One region of the Janthinobacterium sp. BJB301 genome, then DNA from elsewhere that is predicted to be linked to it. Evidence: predicted binding sites of a transcription regulator. Region 1 holds the regulator's gene; the other holds the start of a gene.
What was found. Region 1 encodes FliA, which starts transcription of late flagellar genes. Its sites were predicted from a motif close to CTAAAGTTTNNNNNNNNNNNGCCGNTA; they were not measured.
Positions count from the first base shown of each region.

Region 2: the regulator FliA is predicted to act here: its motif matches at 2,762-2,788, upstream of CSQ91_RS20895 (DUF5610 domain-containing protein).

Region 1 covers NZ_PDZJ01000002.1:353,623-358,731, reverse strand. The annotation lists gene flhF (flagellar biosynthesis protein FlhF) at 1-823, shown strand, start outside; gene CSQ91_RS14930 (MinD/ParA family ATP-binding protein) at 816-1,679, shown strand; gene CSQ91_RS14925 (RNA polymerase sigma factor FliA) at 1,725-2,456, shown strand; gene CSQ91_RS14920 (flagellar motor protein) at 2,438-3,184, shown strand; gene motD (flagellar motor protein MotD) at 3,190-3,978, shown strand; gene CSQ91_RS14910 (translation initiation factor Sui1) at 4,043-4,405, shown strand; gene CSQ91_RS14905 (hypothetical protein) at 4,478-5,109, shown strand, end outside.
Region 2 covers NZ_PDZJ01000003.1:333,315-338,423, forward strand. The annotation lists gene CSQ91_RS20880 (DUF1345 domain-containing protein) at 1-281, shown strand, start outside; gene CSQ91_RS20885 (HPF/RaiA family ribosome-associated protein) at 471-848, shown strand; gene CSQ91_RS20890 (GGDEF domain-containing protein) at 1,109-2,074, shown strand; gene CSQ91_RS20895 (DUF5610 domain-containing protein) at 2,076-2,690, opposite strand; gene sbcB (exodeoxyribonuclease I) at 2,837-4,285, shown strand; gene pyrF (orotidine-5'-phosphate decarboxylase) at 4,421-5,109, opposite strand, start outside.

The sequences.
Region 1 (5,109 bases):
CTCGGCCAGCCTGGCGCGCTACCTGATCGACAAGCTGCCGGCCGGCCTCGATGGCGCGCAAAGCATGCGCTGGATCAAGACCGTCCTCAGCCGCAACCTGAATACGGTGGCCAATGAAGACGCCATGCTGGAGCAGGGCGGCGTGTTTGCCCTCGTGGGCCCGACCGGCGTCGGCAAGACCACCAGCACGGCCAAGCTGGCGGCCCGCTGCGTGATGCGCCACGGCCCGGAAAAACTGGCCCTGATCACCACCGATGCCTACCGTATCGGCGCGCACGAACAGCTGCGCATCTACGGCAAGATCCTCGGCGTGATGGTGCATTCCGTGAAGGACGAGGCGGACTTGCGCATCGCCCTGAAGGAATTGAAGAACAAGCATACGGTGCTGATCGATACGGTGGGCGTGAGCCAGCGCGACCAGATGGTCACGGAACAGGTGGCCATGCTGTCGGGCGCCGGCGCCGATGTGAAACGCCTGCTGTGCCTGAACTCCACGGCGACGCAGGAAACGTTGAACGAAGTGGTGCGCGCCTACCAGGGCAGTGGCCTGGCCGGCTGCATCATGACCAAGCTCGATGAAGCGGCCTCGATCGGCAACGTGCTCGACGTGGTGATCCGCCAGAAGCTGAACCTGTTTTATGTGTCGAATGGCCAGCGCGTGCCGGAAGACCTGTACCTGGCCGACCGCGGCTACCTGATCGACCGCGCCTTCAAGCTCAAGCGCGATGCGGCGGCCACGCAGTTTTCCGATGCCGAACTGCCGCTGCTGATGGCGCAGGCGGCCGCCCGCAACAATGAAGCGCGCGGGGTGCACCTTGGCTAATTTCGATTTCGACCAGGCCGAAGGCTTGCGCCGCATGCTGGCCGGCCCGCAGCCGCGCGTCATGACGTTCCTCTCGGCCACGCCGCAGGACGACAAGGGCGCCATGCTGGTCAACCTGGGCGCGTCGCTCGTCTACGGCGGCAATGACGTGCTGCTGCTCGACGCCAGCGGCGGCAGCGATGGCGTGGCGGCGCGCCTGGGACTGGCGCACGGCGCCAGCCTGCGCGACGTGGCGCGCCAGCAGTGCGGCTTGAACCAGGTCATCCACCAGGTGCCGCAAGGCTTCGGCGTGGCCAGCCTGGGTGCGCGCAACCATTTGATGGACAGCATGGACTATGCGGGCGAGGACGAACTGCGCCGGCTGGGCAAGACGTTCGAGGTGATGGCGCGCCAGAGCGGCATCGTGCTGGTCGACGGCGTCGTGGCCGACGAGGGCGATTGCTTCCCCGTGCCGCTGATGGCGTCGTCCGATATCGTCGTGCAAGTCTCGACCAGCGCCACCTCGATCAAGGCGGCGTACTGCCTGATCAAGCGCCTGAGCCAGGAGCTGGGACGCCGTCCGTTCGGCATTCTCGTCACCGGCGCTTCCGAATCCGAGGCAAAAGTGGTATACGATAATATGGCGCAGGCGGCGAGCCGCTACCTGGCCGTGAAGCTGACCTCGATGGGTTCGGTGCCTGCCGACGAGTATCTGCACCGCGCGGCGCGGCTGGGCCGCAGCGTGGTCGATGCGTTTCCGCTGGCGGGCGCGTCGGTGGCGTTTCGCGGACTGGCCGAGCGGCTGGCCCGTTCGGCGGCACCGGTGCTTGGCGGCACCTTGTACCAGACGGGGAGCCCGCACCAGTTCAGCGCCTGAATCGAACCGTAGCACCAGATAAGATGAGAAAACAATAAGCAGCCTATGTACACGGTCAAAGGGAAATCGAACAAGGACTATTTGCTGACGGAGCACATTCCGCTGGTGAAGCGTCTGGCGCACCATATGAAGGCGAAATTGCCGCCTTCGGTCGAGGTCGATGACCTGATCCAGGCCGGCATGATCGGCCTGCTCGATGCCATTAGCCGCTATGAAGAGACGCATGGCGCGCAGTTCGAGACGTATGCCGTGCTGCGCATCCGCGGCGCCATGCTCGACGAATTGCGCACCAGCGACTGGCTGCCGCGCAGCATGCGCCAGAACATGCGCAAGATCGAAGAGGCGATGAGCACCCTGCAGCAGCGCCTCGGCCATCCGCCGACGGAGTCGGAAGTGGCGAAACTGCTGAAAATGTCGCTGGCCGACTACCAGGAAATGCTGGGCGACGGCGGCGGCCACCAGCTCGTGTACTACGAAGACTTTCATGACCCGGACGGCAATGACAGCTTCCTCGACCGCCACTGCGTGGACGAGGACAGCGATCCCTTGCGTTCCCTGCTCGATACCGATTTCCGGCAATCCGTGATCGATGCCATCGACGCGCTGCCACCACGCGAGAAAATACTCATGGGCCTGTATTACGAAGAAGAGCTGAACCTGAAGGAGATCGGCGCGGTGATGGGCGTGTCGGAATCGCGCGTCTCGCAGCTGCATACCCAGGCCGTCGCGCGCCTGCGCGCAACCTTGAGGGAGCAGGCGTGGACTGGTCCAGCGTAATCGGGCTGGCGCTGGCGCTGGCGGGCCTTTTGGTCGGCCAGGCACTGGAAGGCGGCAAGATGGCCTCCCTGCTGCAGCCGGCCGCCTTTGCCATCGTTGTCATCGGCACCTTCGGCGCCGTGCTGCTGCAAACGCGGCTGCGCACCTTCGTGCGCGGCCTGGAAATGCTGCGCTGGGTGTTTTTGCCACCGGCCGACACGCGTGCCGCGCTGGCGCGCGACATCGGGCAGTGGAGCCTGACGGCGCGGCGCGACGGCCCGCTTGCGCTCGAGCGCCTGATGGAAAACACGGCCGACCGCTTCAACGCCAAGGGCTTGAGGATGATCGTCGACGGCATCGCGCCCGACAAGCTGCGCCAATTGCTCGACGTGGAAATCTCCGCCTATGAAATGGCCGAACGCCAGGCCGTCAAGGTGTGGGAATCGGCGGCCGGCTATTCGCCGACCATCGGCATCCTGGGCGCCGTGCTGGGCCTGATCCACGTGATGGAAAACCTCACCGATCCGAGCAAGCTGGGCGGCGGCATCGCCGTGGCGTTTGTCTCGACGATTTATGGCGTCGGCCTGGCCAACCTGCTGTTCCTGCCGGTGGCGAATAAACTCAAGGCCATCGTTTCGCGCCGCGTGGTGCAATATGAAATCACGGCCGCCGTGCTGTACGACATCGCCACGGGCGACCATACGCGCATCATCGAAGAGCGCGTTTCCAGCCTGCTGCACGAGCACTGACCATGATGCGGCGCGCGCGCAGGAAGTATGACGAGGAACCGGACAACCAGGACCGCTGGCTGATCTCGTACGCCGACTTCATCACCCTGCTGTTCGCCTTCTTCGTTGTCATGTACGCGATTTCGCAAGTTAACGAAGGCAAATACCGCGTCTTCCAGAATGCCATCGGCCAGGCCTTCAGCCTGGAAAAGGGCGCGCCGCCCATCATCATGGAAGCGCCGCAAGCCATTCCGCTGCCGAACCCGGCCCTGAAACGCCGCACGGAAGCCATCCGCCGCGAGCGCGAACACATGACGCGCCTGGCGCAGGACCTGACCTCCACCCTGGCGCCGCTGGTGAAGGAAGGCAAGGTGCGGGTCACGCAGACGAGCCGCGGCGTGAGCGTGGAAATCAATGCCAGCGTGCTGTTCGACCCGGGCGCGGCGCGCCTGACGGTGGAATCGGACCAGGCCCTGCGCGCCGTCGCCGTGCTGCTCAAGGACGATACGCACGACGTGCAGGTGGAAGGGCATACGGACGTGCAGCCGATCAGTAATTCCAACTTTGCCTCGAACTGGGAATTGTCGGCCGCGCGCGCCAGCGCCGTGGTGCGCCTGTTCATCGCCAGCGGCGTCAAGGCGTCGCGCCTGACGGCCGTCGGCCACGCCGACAACATCCCCGTGGCGCCGAACGAAACGCCGGAAGGGCGCGCGCGCAACCGCCGGGTCGCCGTGACGATTTTGTCGGGCATTCCCGAAACGGTGACGGAAGTGCCGACGGCGCCGGTGGCGCCTGCGCCTGCGCCGGCCAACTGACGCTCGTCAACTGCGGGCTGCCGCTTGGTACAATCGCGCTTTCTTCCTCTTTTATCGTTCCCTCATGAAAAGCAGCTCCCAGGGCGGTCTCGTCTATTCCACCGAAACGGGCCGCATGTGCCCCGCCTGCCGCCAGCCGCTGGCGCAATGCGCATGCAAGGCGCAAGCCAAGGCGGCGCCCGCGGGCGATGGCGTGGTGCGCGTCTCGCGCCAGACCAAGGGCCGTGGCGGCAAGAGCGTCACCGTGGTCAAGGGTTTGCCGCTGGACGCCATGGCGCTGGCCCTGCTGGGCAAGCAGTTGCGCACGCAGTGCGGCTCGGGCGGCACGGTCAAGGATGGCGTGATCGAGGTGCAGGGCGACCATGTCGACACCATCCTGGCCGCGCTGGTCAAACTGGGCCACCAGCCGAAAAAGGCCGGCGGCTGAGCGTGCGGAGGCGTGCGGGGCTGTGCCGCAGGCCTGTGGTAACGTGCATTTCCTTTTATGCGCCACCTCATCATGAATAGCAAACTGACCGGCATCGCCAGCGCCGCTGCCATCGCGGCGGTACTGGCGCTCGTGTACTGGCCCGCACCCGACGCCGGCGCGCCGCAAGCGGATGCGGCTGCCGCCAGCGCGCCGGCGGGGCGCAGCCTGGCGTCGTATCTGAATATCGACGCCGCCCCCGTCGCCGATGCCGCGCCCGTTCCCGTGACCCTGGGGCGGCAGCTTGCGCGCCTGGCCGCCAGCGGCAGGGCGGAAGACGCGTATGCGGCGTTCAGCCTGATCGACGACTGCATCGTCTTCCAGCACGAAGGGCGCTTGCCGGGCATGGAATTCGAACTGGGCCGCGAGATGACGGTGGAAGAAAAAGCCGCCCAACAGCAGCTGTGCGCGGGCCTGACACAGCGCCAGCGCGAGGACCGGCTCGGCTACCTGGCCACCGCCGCCAAGGCGGGCGTGCCGGGCGCGGCCACCCTGTTCCTGTCGGAAGGCCCGTTCGGCGACCGCAGCGCGCTGCGCAACCGTCCCGACGATCCGCTGGTGCAGGCATGGAAGCGGCAAGCCATCGCCCAGCTGACGGCGCAGGCGGACGAGGCGGAACTGACCAGCGTGGCTACCCTGATGATGGCGTACTTGCGCGATGGCGA
Region 2 (5,109 bases), on a different contig from region 1:
TCGTCGGTACCCTGTTCTGCTTTCATTACGCCCACCTGTATTACCAGGCCGACCCCGCACTGCGCCCCCTGAAGTTTCCCGACGACGAACAAGACCCCGATTACTGGGATTTCCTGTATTTCGCCTTCACCATCGCCGTGGCCGTGCAAACGTCGGACGTTTCCGTGCAGACGCGCATGATGCGGCAGATCGTGCTGGGACAATCCGTGCTGAGCTTTTTCTTCAACCTGGTCGTGCTGGGGCTGTCGATCAATATCGCGGCCGGCCTCATCAATGGCTGAGGGTAAATAATTTCGTAGTGGAAACTTGACCTGGCTGAAGGGTTAAGCCCATCTTAATCGTGCGCACCCTCTTGAAATACTGGAAAGAGGAGTAAGATAAGTTCCATGCACGAGGTCATGTGCATGAGGCAGCAACCAGGCCGCATCACGCCTGAGATGGGTTTTTTTTGAATTGACAGGAGTAAGCATATGCAAATCAATATTCATACCGACAGCACCATCGCCAACACCGCTGGACTGAACGAACATGTGCAATCCGTACTTGAAAGCGCACTGAACCGCTTCCGCGACAACCTGACCCGCATCGAAGTCCACATCAGCGATACGAATGGCCCGAAAGGCGGCGCCGACGATATCCGCTGCGTCATGGAAGCACGCGTTGCTGGCTATCAACCGATTGCCGTGACCGAACAGAACGCCACCGTGCATCAATCCGTTGCCGGCGCCACCGATAAACTGAAACGCGCCATCGATAGCGCCCTGGGCCGCCTGCAAGACAGCAAGCGCCACGCCACCGGCAAGAATGCCGTGATCGATACGGCCGAAGCGGAAGAAACCGCCGAGTAACTCCCCACCCGCAGGATTTCCAGAGACTGAGGCAGCCGTTCAAGGCTGCCTTTGCACATCTGCCCCCGCAGTTCACGCGCAGCAACATCCATACTAAAACAGCAAGTGTTCCAGCGTATTAACGCGGCAATGAAATAATTGTCGTATTTCTCACAGTAAGTGACCTCAAGCAAGCCTTTGCCGTTACAGCCAAGGCTGCTTTACGCTATCATGAAGATACCGGCACCCTGCTCGCGCGCCGGCTTTTTGAAAGTGTGATTGTGGAACAGATCGGCAACTTCGGCGCTTCAGGCTGCAACATCGGCGATTTACAGCTATTTCGCGATGGGGCGGATAGCCAGACGGCTGCCATGCTGGCGCCCTGCCCCGTCATGCGCCTAGAAGCGGGCGAAGCCATTGCCGATACGCAAGGCGCCAGCCTGTACATCGTCCTGCGCGGTTCGCTGGCCGTGGCCGCCGACACCCACACGGGCATGGATGACGGCACCGTCAGCAAGGTCTTGCCCGGCGAAAGCGTGGGCGAACAATCGGTGCTCGATGAAGCGAGCAACCTGGCCGCCATTTCCGCCCTGGAAGAAACCGATTTGCTGGTAATCGACGCGGCCATCGTCTGGGAATTGATCGAGCAGTCGAACGGCCTGGCGCGCAACCTGCTGCGCTTGCTGTCCTTCCGCATCCGCGCCGCCAACGCCCTGCTGCGCCGCCGGCAGAAACTGGGCGAATTCTATCGCCAGCTGTCGATGGTCGACAGCCTGACGGGCTTGTACAACCGCGCCTGGCTGACGGATTTACTGCCGAACATGATCGTCACGGCCCACGCCAGCGGCTCTCCGCTGTCGCTGGTAATGATCGACCTCGACCATTTCAAGCGCTTCAACGACACGCACGGCCACCAGGCGGGCGACCAGGCATTGCGCATCGCCGCGCAAGTGCTGGGCGCGGCCCTGCGGCCCACGGATTTTGCCGTGCGCTACGGTGGCGAGGAAATGATGGTGATCTTGCCCGATACCAACGAACACGTGGCCCTGCGGGTCGCCGAGCGCCTGTGCGAGCGCATGCAGCTCGCCGTCATCTTCGCCGACATGCGCAGCGCCTTGCCGCACATCACGGGTTCCTTCGGCGTGGCCAGCCTGGCGGCCGAACAGGACGACCATGCGCTGATCGCCGCGGCCGACGCGGCGCTGTACCGGGCAAAAGCCTCAGGCCGCAACCGCGTCATGCTGTAATTCAGGCAGCCTTGCTGTCGGCCGGCTTGGCGGCATCATCCTTCTTGCTGCTGTGCGCGGCGATGAAGTCCGCATAGCCTTTCTGCACCAGTTCATACGTCTTGTCGATATTGCCGGCGATATCGCCTTGCAACACTTTCAAGCCGCCGAGGATATCGCGCGCTTCCTTGAAGCCTTTTTCCATGCCGCCGCTGATGGTGTCCATGAACTTGCTCAGGGCCGTATCGTCGTCCATGCCGGGATTCTGTTTCTTGAACGCATCAAAAAACCCCGTCGACAGCGATACAATGCGGTTCGCCGTCGCTTCGGCGCTGTTATCCTGCGAAGCCGCGTTCTGGATCGCGTCCTCGCCGTACTGACCCTTCAGCGCTTCATTGATGTTGGTGATGGCCGTCTTGTACAGCAGCGCCAGCGGTTCGTTCTCGGAACCGATCGACACGTTCAGCGACGCCTGCATGATGGACGCGTTCAATTGCAGCTTGGTGCGGTCGTTAACGCTCATTTCAGTCTTGACGCCGTCCTTTTGCTGGACTTTATCGTCCTTGCCGGCAACGCCCGTACTGACGGAAGTCACGGAAGGGGTGGAATTGCCGCTTGCGGCGATGGGAATTGACACGATAGACCTCCTTGAACAGGCAATGTATGCCACCATGCGGGAAACGCGATGATGACCATCCTCTCGTGTAGTATCGGCAGGTTTTCAGAAAACTGTAGCAGCGGCCCTTTCACGGGCCCGGATAACCCATCAAGTAACGACCATCAATGACTAACCAAACCTTTCTTTGGCACGACTACGAAACCTTTGGCGCCCAGCCGCGCCGCGACCGCCCGGCCCAGTTCGCCGCCATCCGCACGGATGCCGAGCTCAACGAGATCGGCGACCCGATCATGCTGTATTGCCAGCCCGCCAATGATTTCCTGCCCGACCCGCAATCGTGCCTGATCACGGGCATCACGCCGCAGCAGTGTCTGCAGCTGGGCGTACCCGAACACCAGTTCGCCGCCACCATCGAGGCGGCCTTTTCGGAGCCGGGCACCATCGGCGTGGGCTACAACACCATCCGTTTCGACGATGAAGTCACGCGTTTCCTGTTCTGGCGCAACCTGATCGACCCGTATGCGCGCGAATGGAAAAACCATTGCGGCCGCTGGGACATCCTCGACGTGGTGCGCATGACGCACGCGCTGCGCCCGGAAGGCATCGAATGGCCGAAGCGCGACGATGGCCAGACCAGTTTCAGGCTGGAACACTTGAGCAAGGCCAATGGCCTGGTCCACGAAGCGGCGCACGATGCGCTGTCCGACGTGCGCGCCACCATCGCCCTGGCGCGCCTGATCAAGGAAAAACAGCCGAAACTGTTCGAATTCTGCCTGGCACTGCACAAGAAAGACAGGGTCGCCAGCGAAATGGGCATGCACCTGGCCGCCAGCGAGCGCCAGCCTTTCCTGCACGTGTCCGGCATGTTCCCCGCCGAACGGGGCTGCCTGGGCGTCGTCTGGCCGCTGGCCACGCATCCGAGCAATAAAAACGAAATCCTCGTCTGGGATTGCGCCTACGATCCACGCGAACTGTTCGCCCTGGACGCGGACACCATCCGCACGCGTTTGTTCACGCGCAAGGAGGCCATGCCGGAAGGCATGACGCGCCTGCCCGTGAAAAGCGTGCACCTGAACAAGTCCCCCATGCTGGTTGGCAATTTAAAGACCCTGTCGCCGGCCATGGCCGCGCAATGGGGCATCGACTTGGACGCGGCGAAGGTCAACGCGCAATTGGCCGCCACGGCGCCGAACATGGATGCCATCTGGGCCGAAGTGTTCCTGCGCCCGGGCGCGAATGTCGCGCTGGACGTGGATGAGGATTTGTACAATGGTTTCGTCAGCAACGACGACCGCCGCCTGCTCGAATCCCTGCGCCGCGACACGCCGGCCAAGCTGGCCACGGCCCGCCCTTCGTTTGCCGACGAACGCCTGCAGGAACTGCTGTTCCGCTACCGCGCCCGCAATTTCCCGCAAACCCTGAGCGAAGCGGAAAGCCTGCGCTGGGAGCAGCACCGCGCTGCCCGCCTGTTCGACGGCGACGGCGGCGCCCGCACCATCGAAATGCTGTTTACGGAAATCGACGTGCTGTCGGAATCCGTGGATGAGCGTGGCGAGGAAATTCTGGGTGAGTTGTACGATTACGTGGAGATGGTGGCGCCCATGCGCGACTGAAAGTCGGGTAGGTCGGATCAGCGAAGCGTAATCCGACAAGTGCCGACGACGACTCATGTCGGCTTACGCCATGCGGCCAAGCTGACCTAGCAATGAAAAATGCCGGGCTAGCCCGGCATTTTTTATGCATGCAATTTAAACCGAACGATGCGCATTGATCGCATCGCGCGTTTCAATGGCCACGCGGCGTGCCGCGTCGGCGTAGTCTTCGCCCGCCTGCGGCGTGGCATAGATGATGGCGCGCGAGGAGCTGATCATCATGCCCATGCCGTTGGCCGTCTGGCCCGCGCCGACCGTGGCGGCAATGTCTCCGCCCTGTGCGCCGATGCCGGGCACCAGCAGCGGCATGTCGCCGACGATGGCGCGCACCTGCGCCAGTTCTTCAGGGAAGGTGGCGCCGACGACGAGCGCGCACTGGCCATTCTTGTTCCATTTGTCGGCCACCAGGCGCGCCACGCGCTGGTACAAGGGCACGCCATCCGTGTCGAGGAATTGCAGGTCCGAGCCGCCCGGGTTCGAGGTGCGGCACAGGATGATCACGCCGCGGTCTTGCCACGCCAGGTAGGGATCGAGCGAATCCTCGCCCATGTACGGGTTCACGGTGACGGCGTCGGCGCCGTAGCGCTCGAACGCTTCGCGCGCGTACTGCGTGGCCGTCGCGCCGATGTCGCCCCGTTTCGCGTCGAGGATCAGCGGGATGTGCGGATAGTTTTCGCGCACGTAGCGGCAGATGTCTTCCAGCTGCTTTTCCGCGCCCAGCGCGCCAAAATACGCGATCTGCGGCTTGAAGGCGCAGGCCAGGTCGGCCGTGGCATCGATGATGC